Regions from separate parts of the Janthinobacterium kumbetense genome, predicted to be linked through region 1. Evidence: predicted binding sites of a transcription regulator. Region 1 holds the regulator's gene; each other region holds the start of a gene.
What was found. Region 1 encodes sigma-54, which starts transcription at its own class of promoters, with help from an activator protein. Its sites were predicted from a motif close to TGGCANGNAANCTGCTTT; they were not measured.
Positions count from the first base shown of each region.

Region 2: NCG91_RS09390 (EDSAP-1 family PEP-CTERM protein) is a predicted target of sigma-54. The motif match lies at 3,202-3,219, and genes of this name have one in related genera.
Region 3: urtA (urea ABC transporter substrate-binding protein) is a predicted target of sigma-54. The motif match lies at 5,307-5,324, and genes of this name have one in related genera.
Region 4: NCG91_RS24595 (EDSAP-1 family PEP-CTERM protein) is a predicted target of sigma-54. The motif match lies at 5,312-5,329, and genes of this name have one in related genera.

Region 1 is NZ_JAMQGR010000002.1:191,298-198,459, reverse strand. It holds gene NCG91_RS08280 (KdsC family phosphatase) at 1-489, shown strand, start outside; gene lptC (LPS export ABC transporter periplasmic protein LptC) at 532-1,143, shown strand; gene lptA (lipopolysaccharide transport periplasmic protein LptA) at 1,169-1,750, shown strand; gene lptB (LPS export ABC transporter ATP-binding protein) at 1,750-2,505, shown strand; gene NCG91_RS08260 (RNA polymerase factor sigma-54) at 2,510-3,988, shown strand; gene hpf (ribosome hibernation-promoting factor, HPF/YfiA family) at 4,058-4,420, shown strand; gene NCG91_RS08250 (enoyl-CoA hydratase/isomerase family protein) at 4,549-5,634, shown strand; gene rapZ (RNase adapter RapZ) at 5,635-6,498, opposite strand; gene hprK (HPr(Ser) kinase/phosphatase) at 6,719-7,162, opposite strand, start outside.
Region 2 is NZ_JAMQGR010000002.1:436,165-443,326, reverse strand. It holds gene NCG91_RS09400 (type II secretion system F family protein) at 30-968, shown strand; gene NCG91_RS09395 (tetratricopeptide repeat protein) at 980-2,056, shown strand; gene NCG91_RS09390 (EDSAP-1 family PEP-CTERM protein) at 2,125-3,114, opposite strand; gene NCG91_RS09385 (hypothetical protein) at 3,326-3,700, opposite strand; gene NCG91_RS09380 (hypothetical protein) at 3,863-4,174, shown strand; gene NCG91_RS09375 (dodecin) at 4,215-4,421, opposite strand; gene NCG91_RS09370 (DUF3800 domain-containing protein) at 5,096-6,016, opposite strand; tRNA gene NCG91_RS09365 (tRNA-Thr) at 6,163-6,238, opposite strand; gene NCG91_RS09360 (ClpXP protease specificity-enhancing factor) at 6,265-6,777, opposite strand; gene NCG91_RS09355 (glutathione S-transferase N-terminal domain-containing protein) at 7,003-7,162, opposite strand, start outside.
Region 3 is NZ_JAMQGR010000001.1:43,436-50,597, forward strand. It holds gene NCG91_RS00205 (Hsp70 family protein) at 1-1,058, opposite strand, end outside; gene NCG91_RS00210 (Hsp70 family protein) at 1,061-2,932, opposite strand; gene NCG91_RS00215 (DUF2760 domain-containing protein) at 2,929-3,516, opposite strand; gene NCG91_RS00220 (transglutaminase-like domain-containing protein) at 3,772-4,371, shown strand; gene NCG91_RS00225 (DUF4349 domain-containing protein) at 4,388-5,176, shown strand; gene urtA (urea ABC transporter substrate-binding protein) at 5,377-6,630, shown strand; gene urtB (urea ABC transporter permease subunit UrtB) at 6,699-7,162, shown strand, end outside.
Region 4 is NZ_JAMQGR010000013.1:33,726-40,887, forward strand. It holds gene NCG91_RS24560 (helix-turn-helix transcriptional regulator) at 1-384, shown strand, start outside; gene NCG91_RS24565 (DEAD/DEAH box helicase) at 768-2,174, shown strand; gene NCG91_RS24570 (acyl-CoA thioesterase) at 2,260-2,718, opposite strand; gene NCG91_RS24575 (hypothetical protein) at 2,803-3,171, opposite strand; gene NCG91_RS24580 (hypothetical protein) at 3,301-3,438, opposite strand; gene NCG91_RS24585 (hypothetical protein) at 3,673-3,846, opposite strand; gene NCG91_RS24590 (glycosyltransferase) at 3,982-5,214, shown strand; gene NCG91_RS24595 (EDSAP-1 family PEP-CTERM protein) at 5,403-6,380, shown strand; gene NCG91_RS24600 (EDSAP-1 family PEP-CTERM protein) at 6,488-7,162, shown strand, end outside.

The DNA.
Region 1 (7,162 bases):
CTGATGATCTTTGACGTCGATGGCGTGCTCACCGACGGCAGCCTGCATTTCGGCCCGGACGGCGAGATGATGAAAACGTTTAATGTGTATGATGGCCTGGGCATCAAGCTGCTGCAGGAATCGGGCGTGCAGACGGCCATCATCAGCGCGCGCCGCTCGGCCATCACGGCGCGCCGCGCGCAAGACCTGGGCATTACCCATGTGCACCAGGGCGGCCACGACAAGCTGACGCCGTTTCGCGAATTGCTGGCGCTGACGGGCTTGACGGAAGAGCAATGCGGCTATATCGGCGACGACGTCATCGACGCGCCCATCCTGAAGCGCGTGGGCTTTGCCGTCAGCGTGCCGGGCGGGCGTCCGGAGGCGCAGGGCCTGGCCCACCATGTGACGCAGGCCGGCGGCGGCCGCGGCGCGGTGCGCGAGATCTGCGAATTCCTGCTGCGCGCCCAGGACAACTATGCGCGCGTCATGGCGCCGTTCCTGGAGTGAGGCGCGCCGCCTCGCCAGTGACCTTTGAAAGAGTGAAGCCCTATGCGTAAGCCAGGAGGCGCCCATCGCTGGCGCATGATTTTTACCGTGCTGGGCGCGGTTGTCGTCGCGCTGGGCAGCTTTTGGCTGCTCGAGGTGATGAACAAGAATGGCCAGGACATCACGGCCAGCAAGCATCTGGATGAACCCGACTATTTCATCACCAATTTCAGCATGGTGCGCATGGACTTGACGGGCAAGCCCAGCTATATCGTGTCGGGCACCAAGCTCACGCATTATCCGCTGGACGATTCGTCCGATATCGACCAGCCCTTCGTGCGCAAGCTCACGCCAGGCATGCCGCCGATGAACATGAATGCGGAACAGGCGCATATCGACCAGGACAATACCCGGCTGCAACTGCACCGCAAGGTCGTGATCGACCGCGTGGCCAGTCCGAAGGCGCAGAACCTGACGGTCAAGACGGAAGCGCTGACGGTGTTCCCGGACGAGGAAAGAATGGAAACGGACGTGCCTGTCGATATCCTGACGGGCGCCTCGCGCATCAATGGCATCGGCATGAAGGCGAATAACGCCACCGGCGTGGTGGAAGTGCAGAATGCGCTGCGCATGGTCCTCCCGCCGAAACCGCGCCCGGCCGCGGCGGCAAAATGACAGAATGAAACAAGGAAACCATACTATGAAGAACATCTTGCTGTTGACCGTATTTTCGCTGGCCATCATGGGCGTGGCGCATGCCGAGAAGGCCGATTCCGAGAAGGAAGCCGTCATCACGGCACGCAGCGGCCACGTCGATGACGTCAAGCAGGTGCGCACCCTGACGGGCGACGTCGTGCTGGTCAAGGGGACCCTGACCATGAAGGCGGGCCGGGCCCTGATCACGGAAGACCCGCAAGGCTACCAGTTCATCACCTTCTGGGCCGATCCCGGCAAGCTTGCGACCTTCCGCCAGAAGCGCGATGGCGCGGGCGACCTGTGGGTCGAAGGCGAAGCGGAGCGCGTGGAATACGACAACAAGACGGAAGTGGTGAAACTGTTTTCCAGAGCCAAGCTGACGCGCCTGGAAGGCGCGAAAGTCACCGATGTGGCCAATGGCGCTTTCATCTCGTATGACAGCCGCAAGGAAGAATTTGCGATGGAAAATTCCAACAGCGGCACCAGCACCGCCGATGGCGGCAGCGTGCGCATGGTGATCCAGCCGAAGACCAAGGCGCCGGCAGCGGAGAAAGCGCCGGCCACGCCCGCGCCAGGAAAGAAATAATGGAAAATACACGTTGCGGCAGCACCCTGATCGTTCGCGGGCTGCAAAAAACCTATGGCAAGCGGCAAGTCGTGCATGATGTTTCGCTGCAAGTCGAATGCGGCGAAGTGGTGGGCTTGCTGGGCCCGAACGGCGCCGGCAAGACCACCTCGTTCTACATGATCGTCGGCCTGGTGCCGTCCGATGGCGGCAGCATCGATATCAGCGGCGTGGATATCTCCAGCCTGCCGATCCACCGCCGCGCGCAGATGGGCCTGTCCTACCTGCCGCAGGAAGCGTCCGTCTTCCGCAAGCTGACGGTGGAAGACAATATCCGCGCCGTGCTGGAAATCCAGACCGTCGAAGGCCGTCCGCTGACGAAGGCCGAGATCGAGGAGCGGCTGGATAAATTGCTGGCCGACTTGCAGATTGAAAAGCTGCGCGAGAACCAGGCGCTGTCCCTGTCCGGTGGCGAACGCCGCCGCGTGGAAATCGCCCGCGCGCTGGCCACCGATCCCCGTTTCGTGCTGCTCGACGAGCCGTTCGCCGGCGTCGATCCGATCGCCGTGATCGAGATCCAGCGCATCGTGCGTTTCTTGAAGGAGCGCAATATCGGCGTGCTGATTACCGATCATAATGTGCGTGAGACGCTGGGTATTTGCGACCGCGCCTACATCATCAACCAGGGCTCGGTGCTGGCGTCGGGACGCCCCGACGACATCATTGCGAACGAGTCGGTACGCCGGGTCTATCTGGGCGAACACTTCCGCATGTAAGCCAATGAAACAATCATTGCAGCTGCGCACTTCGCAGCACCTGGCACTGACGCCGCAGTTGCAGCAATCGATACGCCTGTTGCAATTGTCTACTCTGGAATTGCACCAGGAACTCGAGCAATTGCTGACGGACAATCCCTTGCTCGAACGCCTCGACGATCCGCTCGACCGCTCGCTGCGCCTGCTGTCCGACGGGGCCTTGAGCTCCACGGCCGCACCGGCCGAAGCGCCGCCCCAGCCACCAGGCCAGGAGGCGCCCGCAGCGCCGGCCGAAGCGGAAGCGTTTGACGGCGAGGGGGGCGACAGCCCGGCCGCCGCGGATGGCGGCGACAGCGACTGGAGTGAGGCGAGCCGGGGCAAGGCGCCCGACGACGAAGATTCGCGTCCGCAATTGGAGGCCCATCACTGCACTCTGCGCGAACACCTGATGGAGCAGATGCGCGTGACGGTGCTCGAATTGCGCGACCGCGCGCTGGTCGAGCTGATCATCGACGCGCTCGACGACAATGGCTACCTGGAAGAGTCGCTCGACGACATCCTGGCGCGCCTGCCGGAAGAGCTGGAAATCGACGCCGACGAGATGCGCACGGCCTTGTCGCTGCTGCAAAGTTTCGATCCGCCGGGCGTGGGCGCGCGCAACGCGTCCGAATGCCTGGCTCTGCAAATCAAGCGCTTGCCGCACATCGCCATGGTGACGCGGCGCATGGCCCTCGTGATCGTGGAAAAGCACCTGGCCTGGTTTGCCCAGCGCGATTTCAACAAGCTGAAAAAAGCCCTCGATTGCGACGATGAAGACTTGCGCGAAGCGCAGACGGTGATTCGCCAGTGCAATCCGCATCCGGGCGCCGTGTTCGCCTCGGACGTGTCCGATTACGTGGTGCCCGACGTCGTCGTCAAGCGCGCGCGCAATGGCTGGCAAGTCACCCTGAACAACGACGTCATGCCGCGCCTGCGCGTCAACGCCATGTACGCCAACTTGCTCAAGCAGGGCAAGGGGGAGGGCGCCATGGGCGCACAGTTGCAGGAAGCCAAGTGGCTGATCAAGAATATGCGCCAGCGCTTCGACACGATCCTGCGCGTGGCGCAGGCGATAGTAGAAAGACAAAAGAACTTTTTCTCGCATGGGGCCGTTGCCATGCGCCCCCTTGTGCTCCGTGAAATAGCTGATACACTGGGTTTACACGAGAGTACTATCTCGCGGGTAACAACTCAAAAGTACATGCTGACCCCGCACGGCATGTTCGAGTTGAAATATTTCTTTGGTAGCCACGTCGCCACCGAAGCGGGGGGCGAAGCGTCATCGACGGCGATACGGGCATTGATCGTGCAACTGACAGGAGCAGAAGACCCTAAAAATCCTTTATCCGACAGTAAGATTGCGGACATGCTGGGGGAACAAGGCATGGTGATTGCGCGACGTACTGTTGCCAAATACCGGGAAGCATTAAAAATTCCGCCAGTGAGCCTGCGTAAGTGTTTGTAAGTTTTTTTCGGTTCCTCTGCGGGCCGGATAGGATGGACCGCACGAACCCGATCATCTTTAGGAGTGTGTATGAATCTCACCATCAGCGGACATCATCTCGAAGTGACACCAGCCATCCGTGAATACGTACAAACGAAGCTGGAGCGCGTGAAACGTCATTTCGATCAAGTCATCGATATCGCCGTGATTCTGACCGTGGATAACCTCAAAGAGAAAGAAAAACGTCAAAAGGCTGAAGTCAACCTGCGTTTGAGCGGCAAGACTGTCTATGTGGAAAGCTTGGCGCACGACCTGTACGCCGCGATCGATACCCTGATCGACAAGCTCGATAGGCAAGTGATGAAATACAAAACCAAAGTGCAAGGGCACGGTAAAGAGGCGATCAAGCATCTGCCAGACAACTCCGAGGAAGAAGCCGTCGTCGCCGTCTAAGGCCACCCGCTTCCAGCAGTTGTGATCAACTAAGGGCGCACATTGCGCCCTTTTTTGCGCCCAGCGGAACGCAATGTTCCCCGCGCAGGCATTAGAATATTCGCACTTTCACTTCTTTCCTGCCTGCCATGAGCGACTTCGTCCAGACTTCCATCCGCAACCGCACCGGGCACATCGTGCTCGACCGTCCGAAAGCCTTGAATTCCCTGTCGCTGGAGATGGTGCGCGCGCTGAGCGCGGCCCTGCTGGCCTGGCGCGACGATCCGCAGGTGGACGCCGTCGTGATCCGCTCCAGCAGCGACAAGGCCCTGTGCGCCGGCGGCGACATCCGTTTCTTTTACGATGCGGGTCTGGCCACGCCGCAAGGCGGCAGCGCCTTGCTGGAAGATTTCTTTACGGAAGAATATGCTTTAAATCATTTAATTCATTTCTACCCGAAACCGTATATCGCCGTGATGGATGGCGTGGTGATGGGCGGCGGCATGGGCGTGGCGCAAGCCGGGCCAGGCAACCGCTTGCGCATCGTGACGGGCCGCACGCGCATGGCCATGCCGGAAGTCAATATCGGCCTGTTCCCGGACGTGGGCGGCAGTTATTTCCTGTCCCGCCTGGCTGGCCAGCTGGGCCTGTACGTGGGCTTGACGGGCTTGACGATCAACGCGGCCGACGCCCTGTACACGGGCCTGGCCGATGTCTACCTGCCCGAAGCACAGATGGGGGCGCTGCTGGACCTGTTTGAATCGACGCCGGGCGAGGCCTTGCCGGTGGCCATCAAGGCGCTGGCGGCGCCATTCCAGGCCGAGGCAGGCGTTTCTCCCCTGGCCACGGCGCGCGTAGCGCTGGACCGCCATTTCAGCGCCGGCTCCGTGGCGGCCATCATGGCCTCGCTGGCGCAGGACGACGGCGCGTTCGCCACCAAGGCGCTGGCGGCCATGCGCCTGCGTTCGCCCTTGATGATGTCGGTGACCCTGGAATTGCTGCAGCGGGGCGCCCACCTGGGCGTGGCCGATTGCCTGCGCCTGGAGCGCACGGTGGTACGCCATAATTTCGAACATGGCGAAGTGCTCGAGGGCGTGCGCGCGCTGGTGGTCGACAAGGACAATGCCCCTCGCTGGAACCCCGCCAGCCTGGACGAAGTCGACGCGGCCATGGTGGCGCGCTTCTTTACGCCCGTCTGGCCGGCTGCGGCGCATCCGCTGCGCCACCTCGATTAACTAGCTGCGCTCGCGGTGGCGTAGAACCACGCGCTCGTTGGGTCCGAAATATTGCGCCAGCCGCTCCGCCATGTACACGGAGCGGTGCTGGCCGCCCGTGCAGCCGAGGGCTACCGTCAGGTAGCTGCGGTTGTCGGACTTGAATGACGGCAGCCATTTCTCGATGAAGGCGCGGATGTCGGCCAGCAGTTCCAGCGCGCTGGGCTGCGCGTCGAGGAAGGCGATCACGGGTGCGTCGCGTCCATCGAGGGGGCGCAAGGCCAGGTCGTAATAGGGATTCGGCAAGGCCCGTACGTCGAAAACGAAATCGGCGTCCAGCGGCACGCCCAGCTTGAAGGCGAACGATTCGAAGAACAGGGTCAGCGGCGCGCGTTCGGAGGCGACGATATCCTTGATCCAGGCACGCAGCTTGTTGGCGCTCAGTTCCGACGTGTCGATCACATGGCCCAGCTGTTCGATGGTCGACAGGCGTTCGCGCTCTTCCGAAATGCACTCGATCAGGGTGCGGCGGCTGGCCGGATTCTGGTTCGGACGCAATTCGTGCGACAGCGGATGGCTGCGCCGCGTTTCCGAGAAGCGGGCCACCAGCGAATGCGTGGTGGCTGTCAGGAACATGACCTTGACGTCGTGCCCCTGGTCGCGCAGCAGGGCCACATTGTGCGGCAGGCTGGTCAGCGACTCGGCGCTGCGCGCATCGACGGCGACGGCCAGTTGCGGTGTACCTTCGTCGAGCAGGGTCTGCACCAGGCTGGGCAGCAAGGCCGGTGGCAGGTTGTCGACACAATAGTAACCGGTATCTTCCAGCACATTGAGCGCGACGGATTTACCGGAGCCGGATATTCCGGTGATAAGGACGATATGCATAACCCGATCATACAATAAAGACCGGCGCTCCGCTCCCAGGGCAACTATCTTTACAAATTATTGCAATTTGGACTGTAGTATTGGTTAAACAAAAGAGGGCGTGCTTCTTGCTGATTAATCCCCGCTGATTGCCAATCTCTGGTGCTGCAGGGGTTGCGGAGAGCATGGCTCTCCGCCTGCGTAACGGTTCGCCCTTGCAAGGGCGAACTCCTTGGCAACATTAATCGCCACTCATGGCGAGTCGTTGCCGTTCCATGAACTCCTGCAAGGTATCGATGCCGCGCAGTTGCAAAATCGTATTGCGCACGGCCGCTTCCAGCAGTACGGCGATGTTGCGGCCGGCGGCGACGGGGATGACGACCTTGCGCACGGGCAAGCCCAGCACGTCTTCCGTGGGGAACAGGAAAGGCAGGCGCTCGACTTCTTCTTCCAGCGCGTTGCGGCGCACGAGATGCACGATCAGCTTCAAACGCATCTTGCGGCGTACGGCCGTTTCGCCAAAGATGGCCTTGATATCGAGCAAGCCCAGTCCGCGCACTTCCAGCAGGTTTTGCAGCAGGGGCGGGCAGCGGCCTTCGATCATGTTGGGCGCGATGCGCGAGAATTCGACGGCGTCGTCTGCCACCAGGCCGTGGCTGCGCGAGATCAGTTCCAGCCCCAGCTC
Region 2 (7,162 bases), 240 kb from region 1:
TTGTCAGTCGATCAATCGGAGGAAATGCCATGACTGGCCCGCAACTGCTGTTCCTGTTGATCGTCTTCGCCGTGGTGGTGGCGCTGGCCCTGCTGGCGTGGCTGATCTTCTTTCCCGGCGCCTTGCGCCAGCGCCTGTTCGGTGCCATGGCGCCGGCCGCCAGCGAGGCGGTGGCCGACACGGGCTGGGTGGAGCGCGTGGCGCGCGTGGCGCAGCCGTTCAGCAAGCTGTCGCTGCCGGAAGAGGGCTGGGAGCGCTCGCCGCTGCGCACGCGCTTCATGAACGCGGGCTGGCGCCAGGCCAGCGCGCCGGCCCTGTACTTTGCCGCGAAAACCGTGCTGGCCCTGCTGTTTCCCACCGTGCTGGGGCTGTATGCGGCCAGCGCCATGGCGGCGCAGCTGCGCAGCGTGCTATTGCTGCTGCTGTGCGTCAGCGCCACCGTCGGCTATTACCTGCCGAACCTGGTGCTGGCCAGCACGGCCAAGCGGCGCCAGCGCGACATCTTTGAAAACATCCCCGACGCGCTCGACTTGCTGACCGTGTGCGTGGAAGCGGGCCTGAGCCTGGAGCGCGCGCTGGTGAAGGTGTCGGGCGAAATCCACATCAAAAGCGTGGTGCTGGCGCAGGAATTGCAACTGGTGCTGATGGAAATGCGCGCCGGCTTTTCCAAGGAAAAGGCGCTGCGCAACCTGGCCTTGCGCAGCGGCGTGGAAGATGTCGACACCCTCGTCGCCATGCTGATCCAGTCGGAACGCTTCGGCACCAGCATGGGCGATTCGCTGCGCGTGCACTCGGAAAACCTGCGCGGCAAGCGCAGCCTGCTGGCCGAGGAGGCGGCCGCGAAGATCGCCTTGAAACTGCTGTTCCCGCTGATCTTTTGCGTCTTTCCCACCCTCATGCTGGTGCTCATGGGGCCGGCCGTGATCGAAGTCTATCGCGTGCTCGTGCCGGCCATGGCCAACCGCTAAAAGGAGCTACCATGCGCTTGACGATTTCCCGCCTGGCCACCGCCTGCGCCTGCCTGGGCTTGGCCGCCTGTACCACGCCGCCGGCCCACGCGCCGTTGCCGCAGTGGCCGGATGCCGATGCCGCCTATGCGGCGGGGCGCCAGCATTTCGAGCGGGGCGACTTGCCGGCCGCGCAAGCGGCCTATGCGCAAGCCTTGCGCGCCGCGCCGCGCCATGTGAATGCGCGCAACGGCCTGGCCGTGCTGCACGCGCAGCGGGGCGAGCACGATGCGGCGATCGCCCAGTGGCTGGCCCTGACGCAGGAAGCCGGTGCGCCGCAGCCGCAACAGGCGTATCTGTTCAGCAATCTTGGTCGTGCCTACTATTTGCGCGGGCGCGATGCGCAAGCGTTGACGGCGCTGGAGCAGGCGTGTCTGCTCGATCCGCTCAATGCGCTGGCCTGGCAGCACCTGGCGCAAGTGCTCGAACGGCTGGGACAGCACGCGCGCGCGGCCGTCATGCGGCGCCAGGCGCAGAGCCTGCAGGAACATGATTTACGGAGCGACATGGCCGTCTTGCGCAACGCGGCGCCGCCGCAGGGCGTGCCCGCTGCCGCGCCGCTGCCGGATGCGCCCGCCATGGCGCGCATCGAGATCACGCAAGGCGACGGCATGGCCCGCTTGCAGCGCGTGCCGGCCGCCGCGCGCAGCGTGCCGGCTGTCACGGCCGAGCGGTCCATGCCGGCTCCTGCCGCGCCCCGCCCGCGTTTGGAAATTGTAAATGGCAACGGCGTGCCTGGCCTGGCCGCCGCCCTGGCGCGCAGCCTGGCTGGCGCTCCCGTGCAAGTGGTGCGCCTGGCCAATGAAACCGGCTTCCAGGTGGCGCGCACGCGCGTCGAGTACCGGCCCGCGCAGGAGCAGGCGGCGCGCCAGCTGGCGCGTCAGTTGGGGACGCAGGTGCAAACCCCAGTAGAAACCCAGGCCGGCGACTGCCCCGCCAGCGAGCTGCGCCTGGTACTGGGGCGCGACTTGAGCGATCCGGCCATGCTGCACCGTTATTATCTGCAGCAATTGCAGCTGGCGCGCCAGGCGCTGGCGCGGCTCGGTTAACACGTCTTGAGCGGCACAGAAAACGCGGCGCCTTGGCGGGCGCCGCGTGTTTTTCATGCTGCGGATGATTACGGCTGGCGGCGCCGCGTAAAAGCCAGGGCCGCCAATCCCATGCCCAGCAGGAACAGCGTGCCCGGTTCCGGTACCGCAAGCGGCGGATCGATGACGACGATATCGGTGCGCGTGGACTTGGAAAAATTCAAGGTATAGCTGCCGGCCGGCAGGGCGAAATTCGAGGTCAGGGAAAACATCGCGAAACCATTCGTGAAGGCGCGCCCGGTGGCGGGGTCGTTGGTGCCCGCCGTCATGTTCAGGCTGAACGGGTCGAGGCTGCCGGCGCCATGGTTGCCATTGATGTCGCTGCCATTGTTGGCATCGCCATCGGGCGCGAACTGGAAGATCACGCCATCGGCGTTCGCGTGCGACAGGCAGCCGGCGGGGCTGGAACTGTTGCACGAGATATTGAAGATATCCATGATCGACACGTTCGATTTGTCGCCCATGGTCGTCACGCTGGTGCGCAGGTCGCGCCGTCCCATGAAGCTGAAGGTGATGAAGCCGGCGCTCGACAGGGTCAGGTTGACGGAGCCGGTCAGCGTGTCGCCGGCCGTGGCCGTGGCGGCGCCGATCGTGTTGCGCTGGGCTTCCGCCACGGCGCTCACGCTGGCGCCGCCATTGAGCATGTTGCCGAAGGCATGCGCATCGCCGCGGGCAAATTCCAGGGTGGAACTGGGGCTGGGGGCGTAGTGGTTTTGCGGCAAGCCGCTGCAGCCGCCGCCCGAGCACACTTGCAGCACGTCGGCGTTGGCGGCCGGTCCTGTATTGACGGCGCGCGGATTGACGGCCACGCCGCCTTCGAAAAAGGCGCTGTCGCTGGCATTGCGGTTGGCGCCGGCCAGCGACAGCGCACCGGCGCTGGTGGTGATGCGGAAATTGTTCAACTCATTGACGGCCAGGCCGTACGCGCCGGCCTGTGCCTGGCCGCTGGCCAGCAGGCTCGCCGTCGCCAGTGCGCCCAGCCAGCCCAGGGTCTTGCTTCGTGTGTGATCAAGGTTCATCGCAGCCTCTTGTCGTGGTCAGTCTCGGAAAATCCGGGGGACAAAGAATCCAGAATGACTTGCCTGGATTCATCTCGTAGACAGGGATAAGCAGCTTGCGTGCCACACAAAAATATCACAAGAAATCAAATACTTGCGCAAAGCGAACTGAGCTGGATGACGTGAAGTGTAAGAAAGGCCGACGCCGCTTGGCGGGCGCCGTCGGCCTGCCTCAGGTGCCCCGGTGATAACCCAGGTGGCCGCCCGAATTGCGTGCGCAGCCGCAACCGATGCGCGCCACTTCCTCGCCTTCCGTCAATTTCCAGTTGGTAATCGTCGTGTGATTCCAGTCGATGTCGCTTTTCTTGACAGGTTTGACCGTCAAGATGCGTGCTTCCGCATCCGTGTACTCCATCAGCTCTTCGTCGTCGGCGATGTCGAAATGGCGGTGGATCAGGGAAATGCCGAAGCGGTCGAGTGCGCCGTAGCGTTGCAGCACGTCGCGCAGTTCGCGAAAGCAGGCCAGATCGTCGGGCAGCAGCGGATTGACGGCGGAAATATCGGCGACGGGTTGCCATTGCATGGCGTGGATGTTCAGGCTGTGCATGATAGGCTCCTGTGCCCCATGATGATAGGCCCAGGCTGCCGGAGGGGCGCCGGCACGCCTGGCGAAATGCCCATCGTGGACGCAACGCCGCTGCGGCGCTTGCGCCGTATCAAAGGTGCGGCACATCGCCTCTCGTCCGATTATTGCCCGGTAAAATAGGCCATGGCAAACAAAACCCCCACCTTCCCCGGCGCGCGCACGGGCCGCGGCCAGGTCCTGGCCGTGCTGCTGTCGAACCGCGACCAGTCCGGCGCCGAACCGCTGCAAGGCCGCGTCTCGCTGGCCGCCATCGTCAAGGCATTGAAACGCAAATATCACTGGCCGATCGAGACGCACAGTTTTCCCGCCAACACGCAGGATGGCCGCGCCAGCTGGGCGACCGTCTACAGCTTGCCGGACAAGGTCATCGAGACCGCGCTGGAGGCCGGCGGCCGGGAGTGGCTGGAGAGCCGGGGAGCGGCCGGGCGGCGCTGAGCGCGCCGCTTGCTTTACTCGATTCCTTTACTCGATCCCTTTATTCGAGCCGGAAGCCGACCTTGAGCGTGACCTGGAAGTGCGCCACCTTGCCATCGACGATATGGCCGCGCGAATCGGTCACTTCATACCAGTCCATGTGCTTGACCGTCAGCGCCGCCTTGGCAATGGCATCGCGTATCGCCTGATCGCTGCTCTCGGTCGACGTGCCGACCAGTTCGATCAGCTTGTAAGTGTGTGCGGACATGATATTTCCCCAGGTAGGCAAGCCAGACATCGGGAGCCTGCTTTGCGCAAGCACGTGCTCATCTTGCGCCTAAATGTGCCGGACGTCATTGCGCGGTGCAGCAATGCGGAGGCGAGGCCGGGCATCGCCATGTCGGCGGCATGGCTTTCGATTAAAGTAGGGGGGGCACGGTCGTGAGGAGTTTACCGTAGTGTTGTGTGGGATGAAACTTGGAGGGGGGAGGCCAACTGAAAATTAGTGGACGTTATTCTTCACGCGCCACTTGCTTCAGCGATGGGGAATTTCCCGTCTGCTTTGTTCCACACTCTGTGGTTACGTAGGTACACCTGATTGGCCCATGGCTGTGCGAGTCAGGGTGCTTGACCTTCTATCGAAGGACACGGTCGAGCAGTGAATCGACATCATCGCCAGGTACTCCATCGATGAAAGTGTCAGTGCCTTGGCCCGCATGTATGTGGTCTCGCGGGTCAACATCCTTGGTGTAATGAAGCCTAATTAAAGGCAACTTTGGCTCTCTTCCCAGCTAGCGCATGGGCAGAAAAATGCATAAATAGATAAATAAGTTAGTGAGCACCGCTGACAAATTCGCCCGGATTAATATATACTGATGTAAATGGACTGGGAGAACCTGGTCGGCGCTACAGCCTCGGTGAGTTTCACCGGGGCTTTTCGCTTTATGGGGCCGGATGAATTTTTAGTCCCCAATCTTCAAACCCCTCTCCGACATTTTCTCTACCCCCGCTGCAGTAGAATTTTCTCTTCAGCACAGAAAATGCGCGATTTTCCTGCAGAGGCTTGAGTACCCTCATTCCAACAGGCCTCGCTACTAAATCGGCAAGTTGTAGTCCGGAGGAGTTCACTTTCTTGTCGGCGAAGACGATGTCGAAGGGGAGGCGCCTGCCAATCTTGTTCGCTCCGTCACACATTCGACGAAACTCTAATTCAAGTTCGTTATCCTCCTTCTTGCCCCGTCGCTCAAAAACAACATGGGTAAGCCGCTCTTCTTGGCCTTTTTCCTGTAAAAATTCATACAAAGTCTCTAGGCAAAACCCGAGTGCTAAGTGGTATGGATGAGATTGCACGCCGGCCTTGTCCCGTAGTTGATTCTTGTCGATAGCACAACTAATCAGCACAAAGTTACTAGTTTCAATTATCTCGGTCAACTCGGTAAGAAATTGAACTTTTTCGTCGCGAGACGCAAAAAAATTGAAATCGCCCTTCTCCTTCCTAATTTCATGCTCATGGAGAACTACGAGGTCGTGACCAAAATGCTTGAACTTGAATTTCTCTAATGTTGGGACGACGGTATCAGTGTAGTAACGCTTATGAAACACACAAAAAGCTAGAACGAACATTGGATAGTTATCGTCTGCCTTCAGCATGCCATGGTCTCCGCTTTCATCGACATACACGATATAACTACTGAACTTTTCGACAACCTCTGCATGTGGTATGACTAGGGGGGAAGGTGTAGGCACTGCCGGTACGGCAGGTTCCACGGCAACTTCGATCTGAACACTGATGGCTACAGTTGTTTCGATGACGGGTTCCGGCTCCTGTTCAGCTTGAAACAAAAGAAATTGTCTGGAGGTCATAGCTCACCTTTTCTAATTTGCTTACTAGATTGTTCCAAAGCTACTTGAATTGCCTGCACAGTGGTTGCATGACTTTGAAGAACTGAGCACAAACAAAAAAGGGCTACAAGCATAAGCATGTAACCCTTTGATTTCCTACTAAATTCTGGTGCCGACTGCCGGTTTCGAACTGGCCACCTGATGATTACAAATCAACTGCTCTACCAAATGAGCTAAGTCGGCAAAAACTGCGCGTTGCGAATTATACGCTATTTAATGCGTGTCAGGGTCGGGCGGCCGCCTTTTTTTGGTGGCTCGTCGTCGCCGGGCGTGGCGCTGTCGCGTTGTTCGGGGGAGCTGGTCGGCACGGACGACAGGGTGGGACCGCTGGCGGCGGGGGCGAGCACGGGTGGCGGGACGTCGGCGGAGGCCGGGCTGTCCGTCGGTTGCGCGTCCGGGTCATCGTTGCCCAGCACGGGCTCGAAAGCCATGCCCTGGCCGTTTTCGTTGGCGTAGATGGCCATCACGTTGTCGACCGGCACGTAGATTTCACGCGAGACGCCGCCAAAGCGGGCGTGGAAGCGGATGGCGTCGTTGTCCATCTTCAGGCCGCTGGTGGCGCCGAAGCTGATGTTGAGCACGATTTCGCCCTTTTTCACGTATTCCATCGGTACCGTGGTGCGCGAATCGACTTTGACCGCGAGATAAGGCGTGTAGCCGCTGTCGGTGCACCACTCGTAGATGGCGCGCAGCATATAAGGTTTGGTTGAGATTTCAGACATGGTAGGCACGGTGAGGCGGGAGCGCCCCCGTCAGCATGAGGCGGGCGCACCGGTAGTTCAAAAGACTGGGACAGCGCAAAAAGCAACTTTAACACATGGCCCAAGATGCCCCAGAAAGCGTAGCGAGCAAGCCCGATATTGGCCTCAGTAACGCAGCCGTACTGAAGTACGGCGAGTAACGCCAGGTCAAGAGCGGGCTGCGCAGTAGCTTTATGGGGATATCTTTTAGCGACGCATCACTTTTTCGGATGGCGTCAGCGCTTCGATGTACGCAGGACGCGAGAAGATGCGTTCGGCGTATTTCATCAGCGGTGCGGCCGTCTTCGACAGTTCGATGCCGTAGTGGTCCAGGCGCCACAGCAGCGGCGCGACAGCCACGTCGAGC
Region 3 (7,162 bases), on a different contig from region 1:
GGAAAGAAGCCGTCGACCACCATGGCCGCCACTTCCTCGCGCGTGACGTCGGCGGAACGGCTGCCGCCGATCAGGCGCGAACCGGCGCCCAGCAGGGTGACGGTGGCTTTCTCCGGCGCGTCGGCGGACAGCAGCAGCTCCTTGGCGGCGCGGCAGCGTTCCATCAGTTGCGACAGGCGCGCGGCGGACAGCTTCATGCCGCCTTCCTGGCCGGCGGCCAGGCGCGTTTCCACCAGGTGGGCCAGCGCCAGGTCCATATTGTCGCCGCCGAGTATCAAATGGTTGCCCACGCTGCTGCGCGTGAGCTGCGGTTCGCCGTCGTCATCGAAGGCCACGTCGATCAGGCTGAAATCGGTGGTGCCGCCGCCCACGTCGCAGACTAAAATGCGGCGCGTGTCGGCCAGGTCTGCGCGCAGGGTGGCGCGCCGGCGCTGCAGGAAATCATAGAAGGCCGCCTGCGGTTCTTCCACCAGGCGTAGCGCGGGCAAGCCCGCCATGCGGGCCGCTTCCAGGGTGAGTGCGCGCGCACCCTCGTCGAACGAGGCGGGGATGGTCAGCACCAGTTCCTGCTGCGCCAAAGGAGCGTCGGGAAAGCGGTGGTTCCAGGCGGCGCGCACGTAGGCCAGGTAGCTGGCGCTGGCCGCCACGGGCGACACTTTCGCGACATCGGCATCCGCGCCCCAGGGCAGGATGGGCGCCTGGCGGTCCACGTTCGCGTGCGACAGCCAGCTCTTCGCGCTGGCCACTAACCGGCCCGGCACCTGGGCGCCCAGCTGGCGCGCCAGGGCGCCCAGTACGGCATGGTCCACGCCGGCCACGTCTTGCTGCGGCCAGGGCAGCTGCAAGTCGCCCGCCGCCAGTTCGCCGGCGGCGGGATGGTAGCGCAAGGAAGGCAGCAGGGGGCGTGCGCCCACTTCGCCGGGAGCGACCAGCTGCTCGATGGCGAACATGTTTATTCCTGCCTGCGCATCGCCAGCCGCCGCATATGCCACCACCGTGTTGGTGGTGCCCAGGTCGATGCCGACCAGGAAGGCCGGCTTGCCCACAGCGCTGCGCATGCCTATGGCTGCGGCGTGCCGCGCACGTCGAATTCCACTTTCCAGCGCTCGGCGCCATCAGGGGAAACGGCCAGCAGTTCCAGGGTACCCGCTTCCGTCACGCGCGCGTGCAGCTTGACCTGCACCACGTCGCCGGCCGACCGGCCTTCGGCGGACAAGGTCGCCTGGATTTCGCTCAGTTCCTGCAATTCGTCGGGACCCCAGAAATCGAGCAAGTCGCCGATCTGGTCGTTGCGGCGCGTGGACGAGGCGAAGAAGCGGAAGTGCACGGGTTCGCCCACCACCAGGCCGAATTGCTGGCCCGGCAATTCCAGTTCGCTGCCTTCTTCCATGCCGAACGGCGCCACGCACAGGGCCTGGATCGGCGGTTCCATGCCGGGGATGGCGGGCATGGCCGATTCGATGGCGACATAGAAGGAACTGGCCGTGCCGCCGCGGATGCGCACGCCATGGCCGCGCCGCACGTAGCTGTAGTAGGCGGCGCCGCGCGCCACGGCCAGGTCCAGATCGGCCCCGGCCAGCATGCGCGCCGGTTCCGCGCCTTCCATGTACAGCCAGTCGTTGACGGTGGCCATGATGCGCTGCACCAGCAGGTCGGACTTGAAGACGCCGCCGTTGAACAGCACGGCCGTCGGGTGCAGGAAGCTCGCGTCCTGCGACTGGCGGCCTGCGAAGCCTTCCAGTTCGGACGTCGCCGCCACTTGCCGGCCCAGGAAGGCGGCCAGGTGGCGCGTGATGGCCGCGTCCTGCGCATACGGCAAGCCCAGTTGCGTCAGGCCGGCGCGCGTGCGCACGGCAGGACGGCTCGATGCTTCCACTTGCGGGAAGAAGCCGTCGAGGATGAAGGTGGACACTTCCGCGCGCGTCAGTTCCGTACGGATGGAGCCGCCGATCAGTTTCGAGCCGCGGCTCGGCACGACGATGGGCGCCGTTTCCAGGCCGCTGTCGGCCAGCAGGCTTTCCTTGGCGCTGCGGCAGCCATAAGTGAGCGCGCGCATCTGCCAGGCGTCCAGCTGGGTGCCGTTGGCGGCCAGCTTGCGGGCCACCAGGTGGGCCAGGGCCAGGTCCATATTGTCGCCGCCCAGCAGGATGTGTTCGCCGACGGCCACGCGGTGCGGTTCCAGCACGCCGTCGCGTTCCAGCACGGCGATCAGCGAAAAGTCGCTGGTGCCGCCGCCCACGTCGACCACTAAAATGATGTCGCCCGGCTTGACTTCCTTGCGCCAGCGGCCTTCGCTGGTCTGGATCCAGCTGTACAAGGCCGCCTGCGGCTCTTCCAGCAGGGTCAGCGAAGCGTAGCCGGCCGCCTGCGCCGCTTCCATCGTCAGCTCGCGCGCGGCCGGATCGAACGAGGCGGGAATGGTGACGGTGATTTCCTGCTCGGCGAACGGTGCTTGCGGGTGGGCGTTGTCCCACGCCTGGCGCAAATGCGTCAGGTAGCGCGTGGCGGCCGTGATGGGCGAAATGCGCGCGACTTCCGCCGGCGCATCGTTCGGCAGGATCGCCGCGCGGCGGTCCACGCCCGGGTGGCACAGCCAGCTTTTCGCGCTGGAGACGAGGCGGATCGGCGTGGTGGCGCCGCGGCTGCGGGCCATTTCGCCGACGACGAACGGCGCTTCCGCTTCCTCGGTCACCCAGGGCAGGGCCAGGTCGCCCGCCGCCACTTCATCGGCATGCGGCAGGTAGACGAACGACGGCAGCAGCGACAATTCTTCGACGGTGCCCGGCGCCGACAGCTGCGGCACTTTCAGCACGTCGTGGCTCGATTGCTCGCCGTCGCTCTCGACCAGGTTCACATACGACAGGGCGCTGTGGGTTGTGCCCAGGTCGATGCCGATGGCGTAGCGCGGGGTAGGGTTGATCGTGTCGTTCACAGTTCCACCTCGGCCGGTGCCAGGATGGCGGCGTCGTGCTGCTCGCTCAGTTTCGGCAGGCGCACGCTGGACGCGCGCCAGCCGCGGTGGCTGAGGGTGCCCGTGAACGGCGCGGAGCCGACCACGTTGCCCGTCAGGCGCACTTGCGCGGAATCAAAACCTTCCTGCAGCACGATGCGGCTGCCTTCGGCTTCCTGGCGCACGGCCTCGATGGTGAAGTATTCGCGCATGACCTTGGCGCAGCCTTCATGCACGACGCGGGCGGCCGCGCCGATGTCGGCATCGGCATGGCTGCCCAGGTTTTCCTGGGTAAAGTCGATCAATCGCGCTTCGCGTTGCAGCAGGGCCAGCAATTGCAGGGCCGCATCGGGCGTCGCTTCCTTCAAAATGACGGGCGCGGCGGCCGGCGTCGGCACGGGGGCGGGCGCCGGAGCCGGGGCCACTGGCGCCACCGGGGCGGCTTCGGGCAAGGACAGCTTTTCCACGCGGGCCGCATAGGCGGCGTCCGACAGGGTGCTGAAGAAGGCGCCGAAAGCCAGCGGGACTCGGCGCCAGAACGATGGGTGGGACGATGAAGTGCTCATAGGGAACTCGTTTCTCTGATCTGTAGGGAGGCGTCGGCGGCGGGGGCCGCTTCGCAAGGTAGTGCCATGTGCGGGGCCAACAGGGCCGGCTGCGTTTGCCCGCATGATACCAGCTACCGGGCCGCCGCCAAAGTCGCCGCCCCCCTGGCAGGCAGGCCGAAGCGTGGATTTTCTTTGTTCCTGCGCAAGGAAACGTTTGATTTCGTGCCGCTTCGACTAGAATCGCGCATTATCTTTTTGCATGACCTCGATGCCATGTCTATCGACTTTTCCCTGTATTTAGCCAGCAGCACTTACATCGACAGCGACCATCCGGCCGTGCGCGCCAGGGCGGCCGCGCTGGCGGAGGGCGCGGTGGGCGACGCCGCGATCGCGGCCCGCTGCTTTGCCTTCGTGCGCGACGAGGTCGCCCACAGCTGGGACTACCAGCGCAATCCCGTCACCTGCCGCGCGTCCGACGTCTTGCAGCATGGCACGGGCTACTGCTATGCGAAGAGCCATCTGCTGGCCGCGCTGCTGCGCGCCAACGGTATTCCTGCGGGCCTGTGCTACCAGCGCCTGGCCGTGGGCGAGGTGGGGCCGCCGTTCTGCCTGCATGGCTTGAATGCCGTGTATCTGCAGGAGTTTGGCTGGTACCGCATCGATGCGCGCGGCAACAAGCCCGGCGTCGACGCGGCGTTTGTGCCGCCACGGGAACAGCTGGCCTTTCCCGTGCTGGCGCCCGAGGAACGCGATTTGCCGGAAATCTGGCCGGCGCCGTTGCCGCAGGTGATCGCCTCCCTGACGGGCCATGCGACGGTGCAGGAAGTGGCGGCGCATCTGCCCGATGTCGAGATGCTTCCGTTGAACAAGTAATTCATAGAAAGAAACCATGAAAAAAATCCATATGGGTCTGATTGGCCTGATGCTGCTGGCCGGTTGCGGCAGCAAGGGCGAGAGCGGCGGGCAATCGAGCGCCGCGCGTCTCGATGGCAAGGAAAAGGGCAGCGAGTTTCTTGCCTATGAACATAATGTCAGCGTCGATACGCACGAAGCGCAAGTGCGTCCCCTGTATGAAAAAGTGGTCGCTGCCTGCAAGGCCGATACGGAAAACGGCTGCCTGCTGCTCGATTCCAGCGTCGACAGCGGCCGCTACGTGCATGCGCGCATCAGCATGCGCGCCAAGCCGGCCGGCATCAGGAAGCTCGTCGCGCTGGTCGCGGCCGAAGGCGACGTCACCAGCCAGGGCACCAAGGTGGAAGACCTGGGCCGTCCGGTGCTCGACAGCAAGAAACGCCTGGAAATGCTCAAGCAATACCAGGCGCAGCTGCAAGACCTGGAAAAGCGCTCGGGCACCAACGTCGATGCCCTCATCAAGGTGACCAAGGAGCTGGCCACCGTGCAAGTGGAGCTGGAGCAGGCGACGGCCGCCAACGCGCTGTTGATGCAACGCATCGATACGGACTTGCTGAACGTGGCCATCAGCGCCGAAGGCAAGCAATCGTTCTGGCGCCCCGTCAAGCGCGCGCTGGGCAATTTCACGGAAAACCTGTCGGAAGGCGTGGCCAACGCCATCACGGCCATGGCCTATATCCTGCCGTGGCTGATCGCTTTCGTGCTGCTGTTCCCGCTGGGCCGCAAGGGCTGGCGCCGTTTGAAAGGCGTGCCACGCAAGAATTGATGCGTATGGATTAACTGCTTCGGCGCACCGTTTTACGGCAATTTGAAACCTGGCTGCACAGTCCTTGTGCAGCCAGGTTTTTTTTCGTGCGGCGCCGGCCCCGTGCACCATGGCGGACACCTGCTGGCGCTGGCATGCATTCTGCTTTAACAACATCGCAGGCCCAGCTCGACCCCCACGAACCCATCACAGGAGTCCCCATGTCACGACGCATCATCCTGAAAGCGGCCGCCGCCGGCGCACTGGCCCTGGCCACCTCCACTTATATGCAGGCAGCCTTGGCCGCCGATACGATCAAGGTGGGCATTTTGCACTCCCTGTCGGGCACCATGGCCATTTCCGAAACGTCGCTCAAGGATGTGGCGCTGATGACGATTGCCGAAATCAATGCCAAGGGCGGCGTGCTGGGCAAGAAGCTGGAAGCCGTCGTCGTCGATCCCGCATCGAACTGGCCCTTGTTCGCGGAAAAAGCGCGCCAGCTGGTGGCGCAGGATAAGGTGGCTGTCGTGTTCGGTTGCTGGACGTCCGTGTCGCGCAAGTCGGTGTTGCCCGTGTTCAAGGAACTCAACAGCCTGCTGTTTTACCCGGTGCAATACGAGGGCGAGGAGCTGGAAAAGAATGTGTTTTATACGGGGGCCGCGCCGAACCAGCAGGCGATACCCGCCGTGGAATACCTGATGAGCAAGGATGGCGGCGGGGCCAAGCGCTTCGTGCTACTGGGCACGGATTACGTGTATCCGCGCACCACCAACAAGATCCTGCGCGCCTTCCTGAAAAGCAAAGGTGTCAAGGACAGCGATATCAGCGAGGTCTACACGCCATTCGGCCACGCCGACTATCAAACCATCGTCGCCAACATCAAGAAGTTTTCCACGGGCGGCAAGACGGCCGTCATTTCCACCATCAACGGCGATTCCAACGTGCCGTTCTACAAGGAACTGGGCAATGCGGGCTTGAAAGCCACGGACGTGCCCGTCGTCGCGTTTTCCGTGGGCGAGGAAGAGTTGCGCGGCATCGATACCAAGCCGCTGCTCGGTCATCTGGCGGCCTGGAATTATTTCGAATCCGTCAAGAATCCCGTCAACACGGCTTTCATCAAGCAGTGGAAGGCGTATGCGGTGGCGCAAAAGCTGCCGAACGCGGGTTCGGTCGTGACGAACGACCCGATGGAGGCGACGTATGTCGGCATCCACATGTGGGCGCAAGCCGTGGAAAAGGCGAAATCGACGGATACGGACAAGGTGATCGCCGCCATGGCCGGCCAGAGCGTCAAGGCGCCATCGGGCTTTACCCTGACCATGGATGCCACGAATCACCACTTGCACAAGCCCGTGATGATCGGCGAAATCAAGGCCGATGGGCAATTCAATGTTGTGTGGAAAACCAAGGAAGCAATACGCGCCCAGCCGTGGAGCCCGTTTATCAAGGGTAATGAGGGCAAGCAAAAGCTGTAAAAGCCACGCCGGCGCCATCGGGCCATGCGTCCGATGGCGCCGACCATCAACGCTTTCCCGGGATATCAATGAGGCTATTCACATCGCTGCTGGTCTTCGCCTGCCTGTGCCTGTCGTCCATGGCGCAGGCCACCATCCCTCCCGACTTGCTCAAGCCGTTGGCCGGCGATGATCCCGACGCCAGGGTCGCCGCCGTCGCGCAGATCGCCGCCCTTGCCACGCCCGAGGCCGCCCGTGTGCTGCAAGCCTTGCAGGACGACGCGTTGTACGCCACGCCCGACGGCAAGGTGTACATCGTCGACGGCGAGCAGGCGCTTGACCCGGCGCTCGGCAAGAGCGTGCCGCTGCCCGACGGCATCGATGGCGTGATGGTCAACAACCGCTTGCGCTCGGCCGTGGCGGGCGCCTTGTCGGGGCTGAAACTGCTGGCGCCGGAACGGGCCGAACGGCTGGCGGCCGCGCAAGCGTTGCAAAAGGCGGTTGATCCCGCGCAGCTTCCCTTGATCCGCGCGGCGCTGGCGCAGGAAAACGA
Region 4 (7,162 bases), on a different contig from region 1:
TTCACGCGCGAGGCCAGCAATGCCAGCGAAGCGCTGCTGAGCGCCATGGCCGATGTGAAAGCCATCGTGCCCGGGGCCGTGCTGGCCGAGGCCGCCCCCGACTTCGTGGGACTGACGGACGTGGCACAAGTGCTGGGCTTGTCTCGCCAAAACCTGCACAAGCTGATGCACAAACACCGCCACAGCTTCCCCGCGCCCGTGCATGAGGGCAGCGCCACCATCTGGCACCTGGCCGACGTGCTGGCCTGGCTGCAGGCCAAGGGGACTTACCAGCTGGAACGCAGCCTGGTCGACGTGGCGCAAGCGGCCCGGCAAATCAACCTGGCCAGGGAAACGCGACAGGCGCCGCCGCTGCCCGCCGACCTCATGGCCATGCTCCATTAAACGGAAGAAAACTACGTATTCTTACTGATTTCACATAGGAAACATGAGCAAAACGTGGTAGGACTGTCGTTTCTTCCCATTTAAGCCGTGCAAAACGGCAGCAAATACGGTATAGTGTCGTTGTGCGCTGCAATATGTTTCCTTGAAGCGATGGCAACACCGCAGTTACATGCACTACAAACTTAGCAGCTTCGCAAGCCTTAGCGCATCCACAGGATGCCGCTTAATAAAGCCCTCCCGCCTTGTGTGTCGCACCTGACACCGTCCCGGCGCAAAGCTTTTGTGCCGAAATTTCTTTCTAGTTGAGTCATTTCGTTTTGGTTGGCGTTGCTATTTTGCGTTCTGCTTTTTGCAAGAACGCTGATTTTCACGAAAGAAAAAGAATGACATTTGAATCCTTAGGCCTGCATCCGTCCATCCTCGCCGCTCTGACCGAATCGGGCTACACCGCGCCAACCGCGGTACAGTCGCAAGCGATTCCAGCCGCGATCGAAGGCCGTGACCTGCTGGTCTCGTCGCAGACCGGTTCGGGCAAGACCGCAGCATTCATGCTGCCGTCGCTGCACAAACTGGCCAGCGCCGAACAAAGCGCCGCCGGCAAGACGCCAAACCAGGAAATGCAAGCATCGCGCGCCCGCGGCGAGCGTCCACGCTTCAAGGCTGCCCAGCCAAAAATGCTGGTGCTGACGCCGACGCGCGAACTGGCCCTGCAAGTAACCACCAACACCGACAAGTACAGCACCGGCATCCGCCGCATCAAGGCTGTGTCGATCCTGGGCGGCATGCCTTACCCTAAACAGATGCAATTGCTGGCCAAGAATCCCGAGATTCTGGTCGCGACCCCTGGCCGTTTGATCGACCACATGGACTCGGGCAAGATCGACTTCTCGCAACTGGAAATCCTGGTGCTGGACGAAGCCGACCGCATGCTGGACATGGGTTTCATCGACGACATCGAAAAGATCGTCGAAGCGACGCCGGAAGGCCGTCAAACCATGCTGTTCTCGGCAACGCTGGATGGCGTGGTCGGCAACATGGCCCGCCGCATCACAAAAAACCCGCTGGTCATCCAAGTGGCAAGCTCGAGCAACAAGCATGAAAACATCACGCAGCGCGTCCACTTCGTCGACGACCTGTCGCACAAGAATCGCCTGCTGGACCACCTGCTGCGCGACGAAACCTTGGACCAGGCTGTTGTGTTCACCGCCACCAAGCGTGACGCCGACACCATCGCCGACCGTCTGAACATCGCCGGTTTCTCGGCTGCCGCCTTGCACGGCGACATGCATCAGGGCGCGCGTAACCGCACCCTGGACGGCATGCGCCGCGGCCAGGTCAAAGTGCTGGTTGCCACCGACGTTGCCGCCCGCGGTATCGACGTGCCAACGATCACCCACGTGTTCAACTACGATCTGCCGAAGTTCCCGGAAGACTACGTCCACCGCATCGGCCGTACCGGCCGCGCTGGCCGCAATGGCCTGGCCATCTCGCTGGTGAACCACGCTGAAGGCATGAACGTCAAGCGCATCGAACGCTTCACCAAGCAATTGATCCCGGTCAATGTCATCGAAGGTTTCGAGCCAAAGAAAACGGCATCGGCACCACGTTCGAGCGCCCGTCCAGGCGGCTGGAAACCAGGCGACAACCGTGGCGGCGCGAAGCCAGGCCAACGCACGTTCAGCAAGCCAGGCGCACCGCGTAAAGACGGCGCACCAAGCACCGGCGGCGGCTACAAGGGTTCGAACCCGCGCAGCACCGACGGCGCACGCCGCAGCTACGGCGACCGTTAATCACGGTTTGCCATTGCCTCTAGGCATGTAATGAAAAACGGCCACCAGATCGCTCTGGTGGCCGTTTTTTTATGCCCGCAACGCTTTATTTCTTCGACACTTTCTGGCGCGACAGCTTGCGCAGCTTGGCCTGCTCGAAGCGCACCTGCTGCTCCGGTGTCTCCAGCGCCAGCGGCGGCACGGCCACGGGCTTGCGGTTCGCATCCACGGCCACCATCGTGAAATAGCAGCTGTTGGCGTGGCGCACCAGACGCTGCTGGATATTTTCCGTCACCACGCGGATACCCACTTCCATCGACGTCGTGCCCGTGTAATTGATCGACGCCAGGAACGTCACGAGTTCGCCCACGTGGATAGGCTGCAGGAACATCACCTGGTCCACCGACAGGGTGACCACGTAGCTGCCCGAATAGCGGCTGGCGCAGGCATAGGCAACGCTGTCGAGGTACTTCAGGATGGTGCCGCCGTGCACGTTACCGGAAAAGTTGGCCATATCGGGCGTCATCAAGACCGTCATCGTCAGTTCGTGGGCCGACCAGTTCATCGCGCTGTCCAAAGTGTTCTCCAAAGGGGAAATAAAAAAAAGGGGGAGGATGTGAAAACCGGCCCCAGGGGCCGGTTGCGGGACTTACAGGCCCAGGGTATCGATATCGGCCAGCGAGTCGCGGCCCTTGTCGGAAATGTCGTGGCCCTCGCCTTCGGCGCGCGCCACGATGTGGGCTTTCTTGCCCAGGAAATAAGCCACGTCCGAGTCCAGCTTGGTCAGCGGATCGGTGGCGACGGCGCGCAGCCCCATGATGCAGCGGCGCAGGAACAGCAGTTGTTGTGCTTTCTCGGTGATGGACAAACGGCCATCGCGTGCATAGCTGAGCAGCTTCAGGCCGGACAGGCGCTTGGCATTGCGGGCAACGCAAGCGCTGGGGCGCTCGGTCTTGATGCCGCGTGCAACTTGCTCCAGCGCGTCATATTCATCGGTCGTTAATTTCTCGTTCTTCATTACTTTTCCATAAAAGGCCAGGTGTTCGGCCCCCATGGTACGCGCCCCGCTGCGCATCGGCAACAGGCAACGTGAATCTACCGCCGCCCGCCAGGCGGCCAGGCGGCGGAAACACGGGCGTGACGACCGTTATTTGTAGCTGCGCAGCAGCAGCCATGCCAGGCCGCAACCCGCCACGGCGCCCGCCAGGGCCAGCGCCACGAGGTTTTTGCTGGTGATCACAGGGCGCCGGCCCAGGTAAATTTTGTTATGCAAGGAATTGCCCACGATGGTCTCCTGTACAAGAATTTTTATGATGTCTCATTATAAGAACAGAATCGTGACGGCCGCATGACACTCGACAGTTAGAGCTTGATTTGTATCCACTCGGCAACATTTATTGGCGTTTTTGTTGTTTAAATGGCGTGGCACTGGCGGCCACCGCGCAGTCCATTTCCGATCGGAAATAAACGCGGCGCGCATCTCCCCGTCACCGCCATGCCGGCGGTGCACCGCGCCCCGTCACTGCATTTTCACGGGCGGTGGCGGCGGCGTCGGCTCCTCGACGGGCACGGGCTCGATGTGGGGCGGCGTTTCCGGCGGCGGCGTGACGGGATCGCCTTCCGGCGGTGGCGGCATATCGGGTTCGGGCGTGCTGTGCGCACGCAACAGGGCAGGACGGAATTGTGTTTGCATGTGACCTCCTTTGCCTCACTCTAGCCGATGCGGCCAAATCCTGGCGCCCGCCAGTGGCAAGCCGCTGCGGGAACTAAACGGCGCAGCGCCACTCCAACCTGGCAGGTCTCTCTCCTGCGAATGCAAGCGATCCCCATGGCGCGCAAGAAAATCCTCTTTATGGCCGAGGCAGTGACCCTGGCCCACGTCGGCCGCCCCCTGAGCCTGGCCCAGGGACTCGACGAGGACAAATATGAGGTGCATTTTGCCTGCGCCGATGGCTATGACTTTTGCTTCAAGCAAGCGCCCTTTCGCCGCTGGCGCATCGACAGTATTTCATCGCTGCAATTCCTGCAGGCCTTGGCGCACGGCAAGCCCGTCTACACGGAAAGCACTCTGCACGCATATGTGGAAGACGACTTGCGCCTGCTCAATACCGTCCAGCCCGATCTCGTGATCGGCGACTTCCGCCTGTCGCTGTCCGTCAGCGCGCGCCTGCAGCGCATTCCCTACCTCACCGTCAGCAATGCCTACTGGAGTCCGTACGTGCGCCAGCACTACACGGTGCCCAGCCTGCCCCTGACCCGCCTGCTGCCCATCTGGCTGGCAGCCCCCCTGTTCCGCCTGATCCGGCCGCTGGCCTTCGCCTCGCATGCCGTGCCGCTGAACCGCGTGCGCCGCCGCCATGGCCTGCCGTCGCTGGGCAGCGACCTGCGGCGCATCTATACGGATGCGGACCGCACCCTGTACGCGGATATTCCGCAACTGTTCCCGCCGCACGCCATGCCGTCCACGCACGACTACCTGGGCCCCATCATCTGGGCGCCACCGCTCGACTTGCCGGACTGGTGGCAGCGCCCGGAACTGAGCAGTGGACGGCCCATCATCTATGTCACCCTGGGCAGTTCCGGCCAGGGGCAATTGCTGCCGCGCGTGCTGCACGCGCTGGCGCCCCTGCCCGTCACCGTATTGGCGGCCACGGCCGGCACCGGCCGCGTCGATGCCGTGCCGCCGAATGCCCATGTCGCGCCCTTCTTGCCGGGCGACGCGGCAGCCCGGCGCGCCAGCCTGGTGATCTGCAACGGCGGCAGCCCCACCAGCCAGCAGGCGCTGACGGCAGGCGTGCCCGTCATCGGCATCGCCGGCAACCTCGACCAATTCCTCAACATGCACGGCATCGCGGAGACCGGCGCCGGCCTGCTGCTGCGCGCCGACCGCTTCCAGGAAACCGCCCTGCGCCATGCCGCCACGCGCATGCTCGACGATGGCCGGGCCAGGCTGGCGGCGCGCCAGCTGGCCACGGCCATGCGCGACTATGTGCCAGGGCAACGCTTGCTGCCCCATCTGCACGCCCTGCTGGGGACATCGCCCCAAGGCGGCCAGCCTTGACGGGCGGCGTCGGCTTTTCTTACAGAGAGTCCGGCAACACCTGCAGCACGTCAACAAAAGCACGCCAAGTCCTTGATTTCAAAAGAACCTCATGCGTTGGCATGGAAGTCGCTTAAGTCTGGCCATGAGCACCTGCAGACAGGACTCAGGCAACACTTCCAGACTCACTCAACCACGAGGTAAATACAATGAAACTCTCGAAACTGAAACTGCTTCCGGCCGCGGCCGCACTGGCCATGTTGTGCGCCGCCGGTAGCGCACAGGCGGGCGCCTATGGCTACGCCTACAACAACATCTTCGGCTTGCAGATCGTCGCCGCCACGGGCTCGATCACTGCCCTGAACAGCACCACGATCTCGCGCGCCACGGCCACCTTGAATGGCGTCAGCGTCATCAATGGCGGTCCCGGCCTGCTCGACTCGCCCCGCGCCGCCATCGGCGCCGTGACCAAAGGGGAAAACAATTTCACGCAACAGGGCGCCTCTGGCAACTACTCGCGCGGCGATGCGCAGATCGTCAGCACGCAGTTCCCCTCGTTCCCGCCCGGCTCCACCTCCACGCAGGCGGTAAACGTGGCCGAGGCCCACCTGGCCGGCCCTGCCGGCACGGCCGACGCGTCCGGCCGCAACGGCTCGACCACGGGCTTCTCCGTCAACTTCGTCGTCGGTTCGCCCACGGCAACGCTGAGCTTTGACTTCTTCTCCTCGCCATTCATGCAAGTCTTCCTGCAAAGCACAGTGGGACAACTGTCCACCGCGACGGCCAACCTGGTGATGACCATCACCATCACCAACTCGACCGGCGCGACCGTCTTCAACTGGACGCCCGATGGCGTCGTCGGCTCCGGCATCTTCGGTGGCACGGAAAACGCCGATGCGGCCAACCTGAACACCGGCCTGGCGACCAACTTCCTGACGCGCGGCAACCTGTTTACGTATAACCCCACCGGTTGCGGCACGCCTGGCGGCACCGGCGTGGGCACGACTTGCGGCGGCAACTTCAACGCCGTCAGCAATGCCCTCGCGGCCGGCAACTACACCTTGACCTTGAATGCGGTGGAGAGCGTGGACCTGGTCAAGCAGGCGCCGGAACCGGGCACCCTGGCGCTGCTGGGCCTGGGTCTGGCCGGCCTGGGCTATGCCAGCCGCCGCAAAGTCAGCGCCTGAACCAGGCAACAGGGGGATGCACAGGCGAGGGAGTTTCCTCGCCTTTTTCATGTGGCAAGCCTGTCGGTTTTCCTTACAACGCGGCCGACCAGGAGATGAGGATTTTCATGACTACATTTTCTTGTACCCGATTGCCCATGCTCCTGCTGAGCTTGCTATTGCTGGCCAGCAGCGGCACTGCCGGCGCCGCCGCCTACGGCTATTCGTACACCAGCGTCTTTGGCCTGGTCATCAGCAATCCCTCCGGCTCCGTCACCCTGCTCAGCAACATCGACCTGTCACGCACGACCGCCACGCTCAATGGCAGCAGCGTCATCAATGGCGGCAGCAACGAGATCGACGCGCCGCAGGCGAAACGCGGCGCCGTCAGCAAGGGAGAGAACGACTTTACCCCGCAAGGCATGGGCAATGCTTCGTATGCGCGCGGCGAAGCGCAAATCGTCGCCTCGCAAATCCCCCCCTTCCCACCGGGCTCGACCAGCACGCATACCGTGAACGCGGCAGAAACCTTCCTGACGGGCGGCGGCAGCGCGGACGCCTCGGGGCGCAACGGTTCCAGCACCGCGATGACCGTCAATTTCGTCGTCGGCCAACCGGGCGCGACCCTGGCCTTCGACTTCCAGGCCCTGCCCTTCATGCAGCTGTACCTGGACGCGCTGGCCGGCACAGGTTCGGCGGCCACGACGAATATGGCGATGACGTTCAGCATCATCGATGAACATGGCCAGATCGTCTTCAGCTGGGCACCCGACGGCAAGCTCGGCTCCGGCATCCTGGGCGGC